Marichromatium purpuratum 984: one gene and its partner. The protein of the gene in region 1 interacts with the protein of each later gene in a pairwise test. Links are inferred from orthologs where the notes say so. Each region holds a gene or a part of one and is shown in the gene's direction. Other genes may lie near its edges.

Region 1 (7,187 bases):
CGGGGCCCGACCCTCTGGCCGGCGTCCCGATCTTCTCCGACCTCAGCGCGGCGACCGACGCCCTGCTCGCATCCGACACAGGCCCATGACCCTGATCCGCTCGCTCATCTACCAAGCCTTCATGTTCCTCAGCATCGTGCTCTATGCCTCGCTGATCGTCATCACCCCGAGACGCACCGGCGCCTGGCTGGCGCGTGCCTGGGCACGGCTCAACCTGCGCGCGCTCGGCTGGATCTGTGGGCTGCGCTATCGCATCCAGGGGCTCGAGCACCTGCCCGAGGGGGCGACCATTGTGCTCGCCAAGCATCAGTCGACCTGGGAGACCATCGCGCTGCGCGCCATCCTGCCGCTGGAGCAGACCTGGGTGCTCAAACGCGAGCTGATGCGCATTCCCTTCTTCGGCTGGGCGCTCAAGCGCTTCCAGCCGATCGCCATCGACCGCTCGGCCGGACGCCGCGCGGTCGCGCAGCTGCTGCGCGAGGGGCTGACGCTGCTCAAGGCCGGACGCTGGGTAGTGATCTTCCCCGAGGGCACCCGAGTGGCCGCCGGCACGCGGCAACCCTATGCCATCGGTGGTGCGCTGCTGGCCGAGCGCAGCGGTCGGCCGGTGCTCCCGGTGGCGCACAACGCCGGCGAGTTCTGGGGACGACGCAGCCTGCGCAAACGCGCCGGCACCATCGACCTGGTGATCGGACCGCTGATGGAGACCCAGGGACGCAAGGCCGCCGAGATCAATGCCGCGGTCGAGCAGTGGATCGAGGAGACCGTCGAGGCGCTGCCGCGCCCGCTCTCGGGCAAGGCCGGCGCGCTGCAACAAGGGTAGGGCGCCGCCACCCGCGGGAGCGGGCGCGGCGAGCACCGGGCCGGGCAGGCCCGGCCCGGAGGCGCTCAGTCGAAGCCCGCGGGCGCGGCCTGGTGCCAGTGGGTGAGGTGCTGGTAGCGATGCGCGACGTTGAGCAGCCGCGCCTCGTCGAAGTAGTTGCCGATGAGCTGCAGCCCGACCGGCATGCCCGCGACCGGCTCGACCGGGATCGACATCCCCGGCAGCCCGGCGAGGTTGGTGGCGATGGTGTAGATGTCGTTGAGATACATCGCCACCGGATCGTCCATCTTATCGCCGAGGGCGAAGGCGGTGCTCGGGGTGGTCGGCCCCATGATCACGTCGACCTCCTCGAAGGCACGCTTGAAGTCGTCGGCGATCAGGTGACGGATCTTCTGCGCCTTGAGGTAGTAGGCGTCGTAGTAACCGGCCGAGAGCACATAGGTGCCGATCATCACCCGGCGCTGCACCTCGGCGCCGAAGCCCTCGGCGCGGCTGCGGGTGTAGAGGTCCTCGAGGTCGGCGGGGTTGGCGCAGCGATGGCCGTAACGCACCCCGTCGAAACGGGCGAGGTTCGACGAACACTCCGCGGGCGCCACCACGTAGTAGACCGGCACCGACAACGGGCTGTTGGGCAGGCTGATCTCGCGGATCTCGGCGCCGAGCTTTTCGTACTCGCCGATCGCCGCCTCGATCGCAGCGCCGACACGCGGGTCGAGCCCCTCGCCGAAGAATTCCTTGGGCAGACCGATGCGCAGACCGCTGATGTCGTTATCGAGGGCGTCGACATAGTCCGGCACCGGCACGTCGGCGCTGGTCGAGTCGCGCTCGTCGAAGCCGGCCATCTCGTCGAGCAGGAAGGCGGCGTCGGCGGCCGAGCGCGCCATCACCCCGGCTTGGTCGAGCGAGGAGGCGAAGGCGATCATCCCCCAGCGCGAACAGCGCCCGTAGGTCGGCTTGATGCCGGTGATGCCGCACAGCGCCGCCGGCTGACGGATCGAGCCACCGGTATCGGTGCCGGTGGCCGCCGCGCACAGACGCGCGGCCACCGCCGCGGCCGAGCCGCCGGAGGAGCCGCCCGGCACCCGCGAGGTGTCCCAGGGATTGGCGACGGGGCCGTAGTAGCTGGTCTCGTTGCTCGAGCCCATGGCGAACTCGTCCATGTTGGTCTTGCCGAGCATCACCGCGCCGGCGCCACCCAGACGTTCGACCACGGTCGCGTCATAGGGGGCGACGAAGTCGTCGAGCATGCGCGAGGCACAGCTGGTGCGCACTCCCTTGGTGCAGAAGATGTCCTTGTGCGCGATCGGGATACCGGTGAGCGGGCCGGCCTGGTCACGGGCGAGCGCCTCGTCGGCGCGCGCGGCGGCGGCGAGCGCGGCCTCGGCATCGACGGTGATGAAGCTGTTGAGCTGGGGGTCGAGCCGCGCGATGCGGTCGAGATAGTGACGGGTCAGCTCGGTGCTGGAGTACTTGCGCAGCCGCAGATCGGCGGCCAGTTCTGCGATCGACTTGTTCTGCATTATTCGATGACCTTCGGAACCAGATAGAGCCCGCCCTCGCTCAGCGGCGCGCCGGCTTGGTACTCGGCGCGACGATCCGGCTCGGTGGCCTGATCGGGCCGCAGCCGTTGGGCCATGTGCAACGGGTGCGCCATGGGCTCGACGTCGTCGGTGTTCACCGAGTCCATCTGGGCCACGAGATCGAGAATATTGGAGAGTTCGGCGGCGTAGCGCTCGGTCTGATCCGGGCTGATCGCCAGGCGCGCGAGGTGCGCGATCTTTTCGACGTCGGAACGATCCAGTGACATGTCCGTCCTGCTGGGCCTACAAAAATGGGGAGTCAAAATAGCATAGCGGCCGTGGGCGGTGGAACCAGCGACCAGCGACCAGCGACCAGCGACCAGCGACCAGCGACCAGCGACCAGCGACCAGGGGATTGAACCGCAAAGCCGCAAAGCCGCAAAGCACGTGAAGTGCATGGTGTGTGATGTCGGCGTGAGACCACAGGCGGCGCAGGTCCGCAACCACTGGCGGCTGATCGCTGGCGGCTGGCAGCTTATTCCCTGCACGCGAAGTGCATGGTGTGTGATGTCGGCGTGAGACCACAGGCGGCGCAGGTCCGCAACCACTGGCGGCTGATCGCTGGCGGCTGGCGGCTTATTCCCTGCACGCGAAGGGCATGGTGTGTGATGTCGGCGTGAGACCACAGGCGGCGCGGATCCGCAACCACTGGCGGCTGATCGCTGGCGGCTGGCGGCTTATTCCCTGCACGCGAAGTGCATGGTGTGTGATGTCGGCGTGAGGCCACAGGCGGCGCGGGTCCGCACCCACTGGCGGCTGATCGCTGGCGGCTGGCGGCTTATTCCCTTCGCGGTTCAATCCCCTGGTCGCTGGCGCCGCTGCCTTGCCCATCCCTGATTGCATTGCTAGATTAGCCGTCCTGTTTTTCAAGGATTCCCTCAGCGGACATCGATACCGGACGCCTGCGGGACCCGGCGCTCCTCTCTTCCTCCAAGGTAAGTATCTGATGGTATTCAGACGCATTCGCGGGATATTCTCCAACGATCTGTCGATCGACCTGGGGACCGCCAACACCCTCATCTTTGCCCGCGGACGTGGCATCGTGCTCAACGAGCCCTCGGTGGTCGCGATCCGCCATGATCGCGCTACCGGCGGCAAATCGGTCGCGGCAGTGGGCGAGGAGGCGAAGCTGATGCTCGGACGGACCCCACAGAGCATCACCGCGGTGCGGCCGATGAAGGACGGCGTGATCGCCGACTTCACCGTCACCGAGAAGATGCTGCAGTACTTCATCCACAAGGTGCACGAGTCGCGCCTGATCAGCCCCAGCCCGCGAGTATTGATCTGCGTGCCCTGCGGCTCGACCCAGGTGGAGCGTCGCGCGATCCGCGAATCGGCCGCCGGCGCCGGCGCGCGCGAGGTCTTCCTGATCGAGGAGCCGATGTCGGCGGCGATCGGCGCCGGCCTGCCGGTGCACGAGCCCCACGGCTGCATGGTCATCGACATCGGCGGCGGCACCTCGGAAGTGGCGGTGATCTCGCTCAACGGCATCGTCTACTCCGCCTCGGTGCGCATCGGCGGCGACACCTTCGACGACGCCATCGTCAACTATGTCCGGCGCAACTACGGCACCCTGATCGGCGAGACCACCGCCGAGCGCATCAAGCACACCATCGGCTCGGCCTACCCCGGCAACGAGATGCTGGAGATGGAGGTCAAGGGCCGCAATCTCGCCGAGGGCGTGCCGCGCAGCTTCACCCTCAACAGCAACGAGATCCTCGAGGCGCTGCAGGAGCCGATCTCGGGCATCGTCGGTGCGGTCAAGATGGCCCTGGAGCAGACCCCGCCGGAACTCGGCGCCGATGTCGCCGAGCGCGGCATCGTGCTCACCGGCGGCGGCTCGATGCTACGCGGCTTCGACCGGCTGATCGAGGAGGAGACCGGACTGCCGGTGGTGATGGCCGACGATCCGCTGACCTGCGTGGCGCGGGGCGGCGGCAAGGCGCTGGAGTTGATCGACGAGCGCGCCACCGGGCTGTTCTCGGTCGAGTAGCCCCCGCCGTCGCGGGGCCACCCCGACACGAGCGGACTGGTCGCGCTCGGCACAATATCGGAAAATGACCCGCTCACGCCGTCCCTGATGCAGCAGGGGCGGAGGCCTGTCCACGGGGTTTGAACCACCCCGCACGACGCGGCAGACGCGCTCTCCCCCAATCCAGTCATTGCCGAGGAGCCGACCATCAAACCCCTGTTCGTCCGCGGCCCATCCCCACTGCTCAGGATGATCGTGGCGGTGATTCTGTCCCTCGGGCTGATCATCGCCGACCACCACTACGATCATCTCGGCACGGTACGCTCGGCGCTCTCGCTGGCGGCCTATCCGCTGCACTACGTCGTCGACCTTCCGGCGCACATGATGCGTGACACCCAGGGGCGTCTCACCAACGCCGCCGAGCTGCGCGCGCGCAACGCCGCACTGCATCGCGAGAACCTGACCCTCAAGGCTAGGCTGCAGCAATTCGAGGCACTCGAGGCTGAGAACATGCGGCTGCGCGACCTGCTCGGCTCCTCGTTCAGCGTCGGCGAACGGGTGCTGATCGCCGAGATCATGTCGCTCGACATCGCGCCCTACCGGCAACAGGTGATGATCAACAAGGGCTCGCGCTCGGGGCTGTTCGTCGGCCAGCCGGTGCTCGACGCCAACGCGGTGATGGGCCAGGTCATCCAGACCAACCCCTTCACCTCTACCGTGTTGCTGATCACCGACGCCGAGCACGCACTGCCGGTGGAGATCAATCGCAACGGTCTGCGCTCGGTGGCCGCCGGCACCGGCCTGAGCCAGGAGCTGCAGTTGCTGCACATCCCCAAGAACGCCGACGTGCGCGTCGGCGATCTGCTGGTGACCTCGGGGATGGGCGAGCGCTTCCCGCCGGGCTACCCGGTCGCCCGTATCAAGACCGTACGCCACGACCCGGACAACCCCTTCATCACCGTGCTCGCCGAACCCACGGCCGCACTCGATCGCAGCCGTGAGGTGTTACTGGTCTGGACCATGGACCCGGCGCTGCAACAGCAGGCACTCTCCGACACCCAGGGCACGGAGGCCCGCCCCAGACCATGAGCGAGACCAGGCCACGCGGCGGCTGGCTGATCGGCCTCAGCCTGTTCGTCGCCTTCGCCCTCAGCATCCTGCCGATGCCGCTGCCGGCCGAGGCGCTGCGCCCGCAGTGGGTGGCGATGGTGGTGGTGTTCTGGTGTCTGCACACCCCCGAGCGGATCGGCGTCTTCTCGGCCTTCGCCAGCGGGGTGGCGCTCGACGTGATCTCGGGCACCCTGCTCGGCCAGCATGCGCTCACCCTGTCGCTGCTCGCCTATCTGGTCGTCGAGCTGCACCAGCGCATCCGCATCTTCCCGATGTGGCAGCAGACCCTGTTCGTCTGGGTGCTGTTGCTCGCCGAACGGCTGCTCACCCTATGGGTGCTCGGTGCCACCGGACAACCGATGCCGGCGCTGAGCTACTGGGCCCCGACCTTCCTCGGACTGATCTTCTGGCCCTGGATGAGCGCGCTGCTTGGCGATCTCGGGCGGCGTGCCGGAGCCCTCTGAGACGATGCTCGAGTCCGGCTTCCAGGATCGCAAGCGCGAACAGCGGATCATTGCCACCCGCTCGGCGATCGCCGCACTGCTGGTGGTGCTGGCCCTGGCGCTGCTGGTGGTGCGACTGCTGCACCTGCAGGTCGAGCGTCACGATCATTTCTCGGTGCTGTCGCAGGACAACCGGGTCAAGATCCAGCCGATCCCGCCGACCCGCGGGCTGATCTACGACGCCAACGGCGTGCTGCTGGCCGAGAACCATCCCTCGTTCTCGCTCGAGATCACCGTCGAGAAGGTGTCCGATCTCGACGCCACCATCACGGCGCTCTCGCGCATCATCCCGATCGACGACAAGGATCGCGCCCGCTTCGCCCGGCTCAAGCGCCAGCGGATGCGCTTCCAGGGGGTACCGATCCGACTCAATCTGACTCCGGCGGAGGTCGCCCGCTTCTCGGTCAACGGCCACCGCTTCCCCGGGGTCGACGTGCGCGCCGAACTGGTGCGCGCCTACCCACTCGGTCCCTATGCCGCGCACGTGCTCGGCTATGTCGGGCGCATCAACGAGGGCGAACTCAAGCGCATCGACGCGCGCAACTATGCCGGCACCCACTTCATCGGCAAGGGCGGGATCGAGAAGGCCCACGAGGACCTGCTCCACGGTCAGGTCGGTCACCAGCAAGTCGAGGTCAATGCCCGTGGCCGGGTGCTACGCACCCTCGAGAGTCAGCCACCGGTCCCCGGACGCGATCTCAGCCTCTATCTCGACATCAAGCTGCAGCGTGCCGCCACCGACATCCTCGGTGAGCGTCGGGGCTCTATCGTCGCCATCGACCCGCGTAACGGCGGCGTGCTGGCGCTGGTCAGCCAACCGAGCTTCGACCCCAACCTGTTCGTCGAAGGCATCAGTCAGAAGGACTATCACGCGCTGCTCTACTCGCCGGACAAGCCGCTGTTCAACCGCGCCATCCGTGGTCAGTACCCACCGGGATCGACGGTCAAGCCGTTCGTCGGGCTCGCCGGGCTGATCGAGGGCACGGTGACCGCGCAGAGCAAGACTTACTGCCCCGGCTATTTCACCCTCCCCGGACACTCGCACCGCTTCCGCTGCTGGCGCCGCGGTGGTCACGGTCATGTCGATCTGCGCGCGGCGATGGCCGAGTCCTGCGACGTCTATTTCTACGATCTCGCCTACAAGCTCGGTATCGACCGGTTGCACACACGCCTGGCCGAGTTCGGCTTCGGCGCCGTCA
Region 2 (5,192 bases), 830 kb from region 1 along the record:
CGTCGGCGGCGATGAACTCGCGCGGATCGGCATAGGGGCGCAGCCGCTCGAAGAGCTGCGCCGGATCGACGTGGAGGTCGGCGACCCGCGCGCCATAACCGTTGTAGTTGAGATAGATGCCGAGTTCGCGCAGCCGTTCGAGCGTCGGCGCGTCGAACCCCAACGGCGCGGCGGCCTGGCGCGCGGCGGCGTCGAAGTTGTCACCGAAGGTACCGACCACCGCCCAGGCGCGATGGGCACCGTCGAGCGCAGCGTCGACCAGCAGACTGGTGCCACGATCGGGGGCGGTGTCGATATGGGCCTCGAGTCCAGGGTGGACGGGGATCTCGCCGGGGAAGTGGTGGTCGAAGTAGCGCACCCGCACGCCGGCGGCGAGCAGCCGCTCGAGCGCAGCGCGGTTCTTGTCGAGCGAGAGGTCGAGCACCCGCACCTCGTCACCGGCGCCGGCCTCGACGCGATCGAGCAGCGCGATGTCGCGCTTGACCCCGGTCACCAGCACGCTCTCGCGCGGCTCGGCCAGGTGCAGCTGCAGGAGCGCGCAGAGTCCGTCCGCGTCGCCGTTGAAGACATCGTACAGGGCCATGCGTGTCTCCTCCCCGGCCGATCCTCGGCCCGGCTCGATTCGAGTGGAATGCGGGGAGCCTAACCAGCGCGCGACTCTCCTGACAAGCGCGCATCGGCATTGCCCGGTACAGCCGCTGACGTTAGACTTGCCTGCTCACCGACTTCTTTTGATCTTCTCAGGTTCTCCGGCCCTGGCTCGGCGTCTCGCGATCGGCGACGACGGCGTATTGGTGGTTGCCGGAGCCAGGGAAGCCCGTGTGTCCTAACATCATCCTTTAAGAGTTCTTCAGGAGCCCGCATGGCCATCGAACGCACCCTCTCCATCATCAAGCCCAACGCCGTCGCCAAGGACGCCATCGGCGCCATCCTCGGGCGTTTCGAGGCCGCCGGCCTGCGCATCGTCGCCGCGCGCATGATGCACCTGAGCCGCGAGCAGGCCTCGGCCTTCTACGCCGTGCACCAGGAGCGTCCCTTCTTCGGCGAGCTGGTCGACTTCATGACCTCCGGTCCGGTCATGGTCCAGGTCCTCGAGGGCGAGGGTGCCATCGCCAAGAATCGTGAGATCATGGGTGCCACCAACCCGGCCGAAGCCGCCCCGGGCACCATCCGCGCCGACTTCGCCGACTCCTTCACCGAGAACGCCGCGCACGGCTCCGACGCCCCCGAGACCGCCGCCGAGGAGATCGCCTTCTTCTTCCCCGAGGGCGTCTGCGAGCGCACCCGCTGATCCTGATCCGGTGACGGCCATGAACGCCAGTGAGACCAAGACCAACCTGCTCGATCTCGACCGCGCCGACTGTGAGGCGCTCGCCGTCGAGTTCGGCCGCAAGGCGTTCCATGGCCGCAACCTGTTCAAGTGGATCCACAAGCATGGCGTCGTCGACTTCGACGCCATGACGGATCTGCCGCTCGCGCTGCGCCAACAGCTGCGCGAGCGCACCGAGATTCGCCTGCCGCGAATCGTCCACGCCCACCCCTCCGCCGACGGCACCATCAAGTGGGTGATGGAGCTGACCGATGGTCAGCACATCGAGACCGTATTCATCCCCGAGGGCCGCCGCAGCACCATCTGCGTCTCCTCGCAGGTCGGCTGCGCGCTCGATTGCCGTTTCTGCGCCACCGCCAAGCAGGGCTTCAATCGCAACCTCGCGGTCAGCGAGATCATCGCCCAGGTATGGCATGCCACGCGCCATCTCCAGGCATCACCGACCAACGTGGTGATGATGGGCATGGGCGAGCCGCTCGCCAACTTCGACGCGGTGGTCAAGGCGATGGCCGTCATGCAGGACGATCTCGCCTACATGCTCGCCAAGCAGCGGGTAACGGTGAGCACCGTCGGCATCGTCCCCGCGATCGAGCGCCTGCGCGAGGTCAGCGACGTCTCGCTGGCCGTCTCGCTGCACGCCCCCAACGACGCCTTGCGCAATGAACTGGTGCCGATCAACCGCAAGTACCCGCTCGCCGAACTGATCCCGGCCTGCCGCCGCTATGTCGCCGCCGACAAGCGCCGCAAGGTGACCTGGGAATACATCATGATCGCCGGGCTCAACGACAGCATCGCCCACGCCAAGCAGCTCATCCGTCTGCTCGAGGGCACGCCGTCGAAGATCAATCTGATCCCCTTCAACCCCTTCCCCGGGGTCGATTACGCCACCAGCCCCCCCGAACAGGTCGAGGCCTTCCGCCAGCGCCTGATCCGCTCGGGGCTGATCGCGACCACCCGCAAGACCCGGGGCGAGGAGATCGCCGCCGCCTGTGGCCAACTCGTTGGCCGGGTGCAGGACCGCACCCGTCGCCAGGCCCAGGTACAACTCGAACAGGACCGGATAGGAGCGCCATGACCCTTCGCTGGCCTCGCCCGCTCGCGTTGGCCTTGCTGTGCCTGACCCTGCTGGCTGGCTGCGGTGGCACCGAGAAACGCCCCGAGGGCGGTGACGCGCTCGGTCTCGAACCCGACGACAGCCCTGCCGAGATCTATGTGCGGATGGCCGAGCAGTACTATGCCCGAGGCCAGATCGAGGTCGCCTTCCGCCGCGCGCTCCAGGCCATCGAGGCCGACCGTCGCTATGCTCGCGCGCATGTCTGGATGGCCTTTCTCTACGAGCAGCTGGGCAAGGACGCACTGGCCACCGAACACTACGAGCGCGCCGTGCGGCTGGCGCCGAAGAACCCCGACGTGCTCCACGCCTACGGCTCCTATCTGTGCCGCGAACAGCGCTACCCGGAGGCCGAGGCCCAGTTCCTCAAGGCACTCGACAACCCGCTCTATGCCACCCCCTGGGTGACCATGACCAATGCCGGTGACTGCGCTCGCAAGAAGGGCGACGCGAGCCAGGCGGAAGCGTATTATCGCTCCGCCGTCGCGGCCAATCCGAAGTTCGGTCCGGCCTTGGTCAAGCGCGCGGCGATGGCCTATGCCCGCGGCGAGATCAAGGCGGCAAAGGGAGACATCGACCGCTATTTCGGGGCAGAGACCCTGCGCACCGCGGCCAGCACGCTCGAGGCCCTGCGACTCGGCGCCAACATCGAGCGCCAGCTCGGCGATCGCGAGCGCGCCAACTTCTACCAGCGGGCCTTGCGCGAGCGTTTCCCGGACGCGGCGGCATCCAGAGAATCCCAGGGAGTCCAGTTGGATGAGCGAGACCAGATCACCGAGTCCTGAGGCGCCGAGCACGCCAGACATCGTCATGCACCCCGGCCAACGCCTGCGTCAGCAGCGCGAGGCGCGCGGCCTCGAAATCGCACGCGTCGCCTCGCAACTGCACCTGCGCCCGGAGATCATCGAGGCGCTCGAGCAGGATCGCTACGATACGCTGCCCGGCCCGGTCTTCGCGATCGGTTATCTGCGCAACTATGCCAGGCTGCTCGGCGTCGATCCGACACCATTGATCGAGTCGGCGCGCGCGACCACCCAGGAGCAGGCCGCCGCCCAGACAGGACCACGGACACGCGGCAACCTCGCCGAGACCACCTCGCGCTGGCTGATGCGCCTGATCAGTCTGGCGCTGATGGTCGCGGCTATCGCCATGCTGGTACTGTGGTGGCAGAACCGCCCCGAGATCGCCCCGGCGCCGCTCGCAGACGATGTCGCACCCAGCGAGCAATCGCGCCTCGACCCAGCCCCGTCCCAGGCCACACCCGACCCTGTCACCCCGGCCCCGACGACGCCCGAGCCCCCGGCCCCGCAGCCGACACCACGCCCGGCCCCGGCACCCGTCCAGCAAACACCCACGGTCGTCGCCGCCCCCGAGCCGGCGGCGACACCGGACACCACGCCGGCTCCCACCGCCGTGCCCGCGCCCAGCGCCGCGCCCGCAATCCTCGAGGAGCAGCCGGAGGTCACGCCCACGACCGTCACCACCGCCCCGACGACGCCCGAGGTCGCGCTCGAGTTCACCGGCAACTGCTGGGTCGAGGTGCGTGACGTCAACCGCCGCATCATCCTCACCGGCGAGCTGCGTGCCGGCGACCGGCGTGTGCTCGAGGGCGAGCCGCCCTATCGTTTCATCATCGGCAACACCGCCATGGCGCGTCTCACCATCGACGGCGAGCCGCTCGACCTGAGCGCCCGCGCCCGCGGCAATGTCGCCCGCTTCACCCTTGATCCCAGTCAGCCCGACTGAGTCCGGCGCGCTGCGATCCCACAGGCCATCAGTATCCGCCCAGTATGAGCAAGAAGATCCAAGCCATCCGCGGGATGCACGACATCCTGCCGGACCGCATCCCCACCTGGCACCGTCTCGAGGACACCGCGCGACGGGTCCTCGAAGGCTACGGCTACAGCGAGATCCGTACCCCCGTCGTCGAGGTCACCGACCTGTTCAAGCGTTCCATCGGCGAGGTCACCGACATCGTCGAGAAGGAGATGTACACCTTCCCCGATCGTAACGACGACAGCCTCAGCCTGCGCCCCGAGGGGACGGCGAGTTGCGTGCGCGCGGCCATCGAGCACGGCTTGCTGATGCAGCCGCAGCGGCTGTGGTACCGCGGCCCGATGTTCCGCTACGAGCGTCCGCAGCGCGGCCGCTACCGCCAGTTCCATCAGATCGGGGTCGAGGTCTTCGGGCTTGAGGGACCGGACATCGACCTCGAGCTGATGCTGATGACCGCGCGACTGTGGCGCGAACTCGGGCTCGAGGGTTTCCGCCTGGAGATCAATTCGCTCGGCGACGCCGAGGAGCGCGCGGCCTATCGCGCCGAGCTGATCGCCTATCTCGAGGCCCATGTCGAGCAACTCGACGAGGACAGCTGCAAGCGGCTGCACAGCAACCCGCTGCGCGTCCTCGACTCCAAGCACCCGCAGACCCGCGAGATCGTCGCCGGCGCGCCCTCGCTGCTCGATCATCTCGGCGCGACCAGTCGCGCTCACCTCGATCACATCCGCGCCGGACTCGAGCGCGCCGGGGTCGACTATCAGGTCAATCCGCGTCTGGTGCGTGGGCTCGACTACTACAATCGCACCGTGTTCGAATGGATCACCGACGAACTCGGCGCCCAGGGCACGGTCTGCGCCGGCGGTCGTTACGACGGTCTGGTCGCCCAGCTCGGTGGGCGCCCGACCACCGCCGTCGGCTTCGCCATGGGCATCGAGCGCCTGGTCGAGCTGCTCGAACTGAGCGGCGCGCAGG

What was found. Proteins that work in one complex are often made in the same cells at the same time.
Region 2: the proteins of MARPU_RS16350 (region 1) and MARPU_RS12685 interact in binary tests that used the Escherichia coli proteins (3 or more experiments, as listed by UniProt). The link is inferred for Marichromatium purpuratum 984 from one-to-one orthologs.

Annotation. Positions count from the first base shown.
Region 1 is NZ_CP007031.1:3,757,216-3,764,402, forward strand. Bases 2,483-5,372 are described here. They hold MARPU_RS16350 (rod shape-determining protein), read left to right. Parts: upstream 2,483-3,349; coding sequence 3,350-4,396; downstream 4,397-5,372. Other genes in these bases: gatC (Asp-tRNA(Asn)/Glu-tRNA(Gln) amidotransferase subunit GatC), read right to left, coding at 2,483-2,630; mreC (rod shape-determining protein MreC), read left to right, coding at 4,637-5,372. In the rest of the region: gmhB (D-glycero-beta-D-manno-heptose 1,7-bisphosphate 7-phosphatase), read left to right, coding at 1-89; MARPU_RS16335 (lysophospholipid acyltransferase family protein), read left to right, coding at 86-823; Asp-tRNA(Asn)/Glu-tRNA(Gln) amidotransferase subunit GatA, read right to left, coding at 889-2,343; more of gatC, read right to left, coding at 2,343-2,482; more of mreC, read left to right, coding at 5,373-5,464; rod shape-determining protein MreD, read left to right, coding at 5,461-5,949; mrdA (penicillin-binding protein 2), read left to right, coding at 5,954-7,187. UniProt on the Escherichia coli protein: Forms membrane-associated dynamic filaments that are essential for cell shape determination. Acts by regulating cell wall synthesis and cell elongation, and thus cell shape.
Region 2 is NZ_CP007031.1:2,928,497-2,933,688, forward strand. Bases 2,193-5,192 are described here. They hold MARPU_RS12685 (RodZ domain-containing protein), read left to right. Parts: upstream 2,193-3,197; coding sequence 3,198-4,187; downstream 4,188-5,192. Other genes in these bases: MARPU_RS12675 (bifunctional tRNA (adenosine(37)-C2)-methyltransferase TrmG/ribosomal RNA large subunit methyltransferase RlmN), read left to right, coding at 2,193-2,405; pilW (type IV pilus biogenesis/stability protein PilW), read left to right, coding at 2,402-3,226; hisS (histidine--tRNA ligase), read left to right, coding at 4,232-5,192. In the rest of the region: MARPU_RS12665 (hypothetical protein), read right to left, coding at 1-583; ndk (nucleoside-diphosphate kinase), read left to right, coding at 863-1,291; more of MARPU_RS12675, read left to right, coding at 1,311-2,192.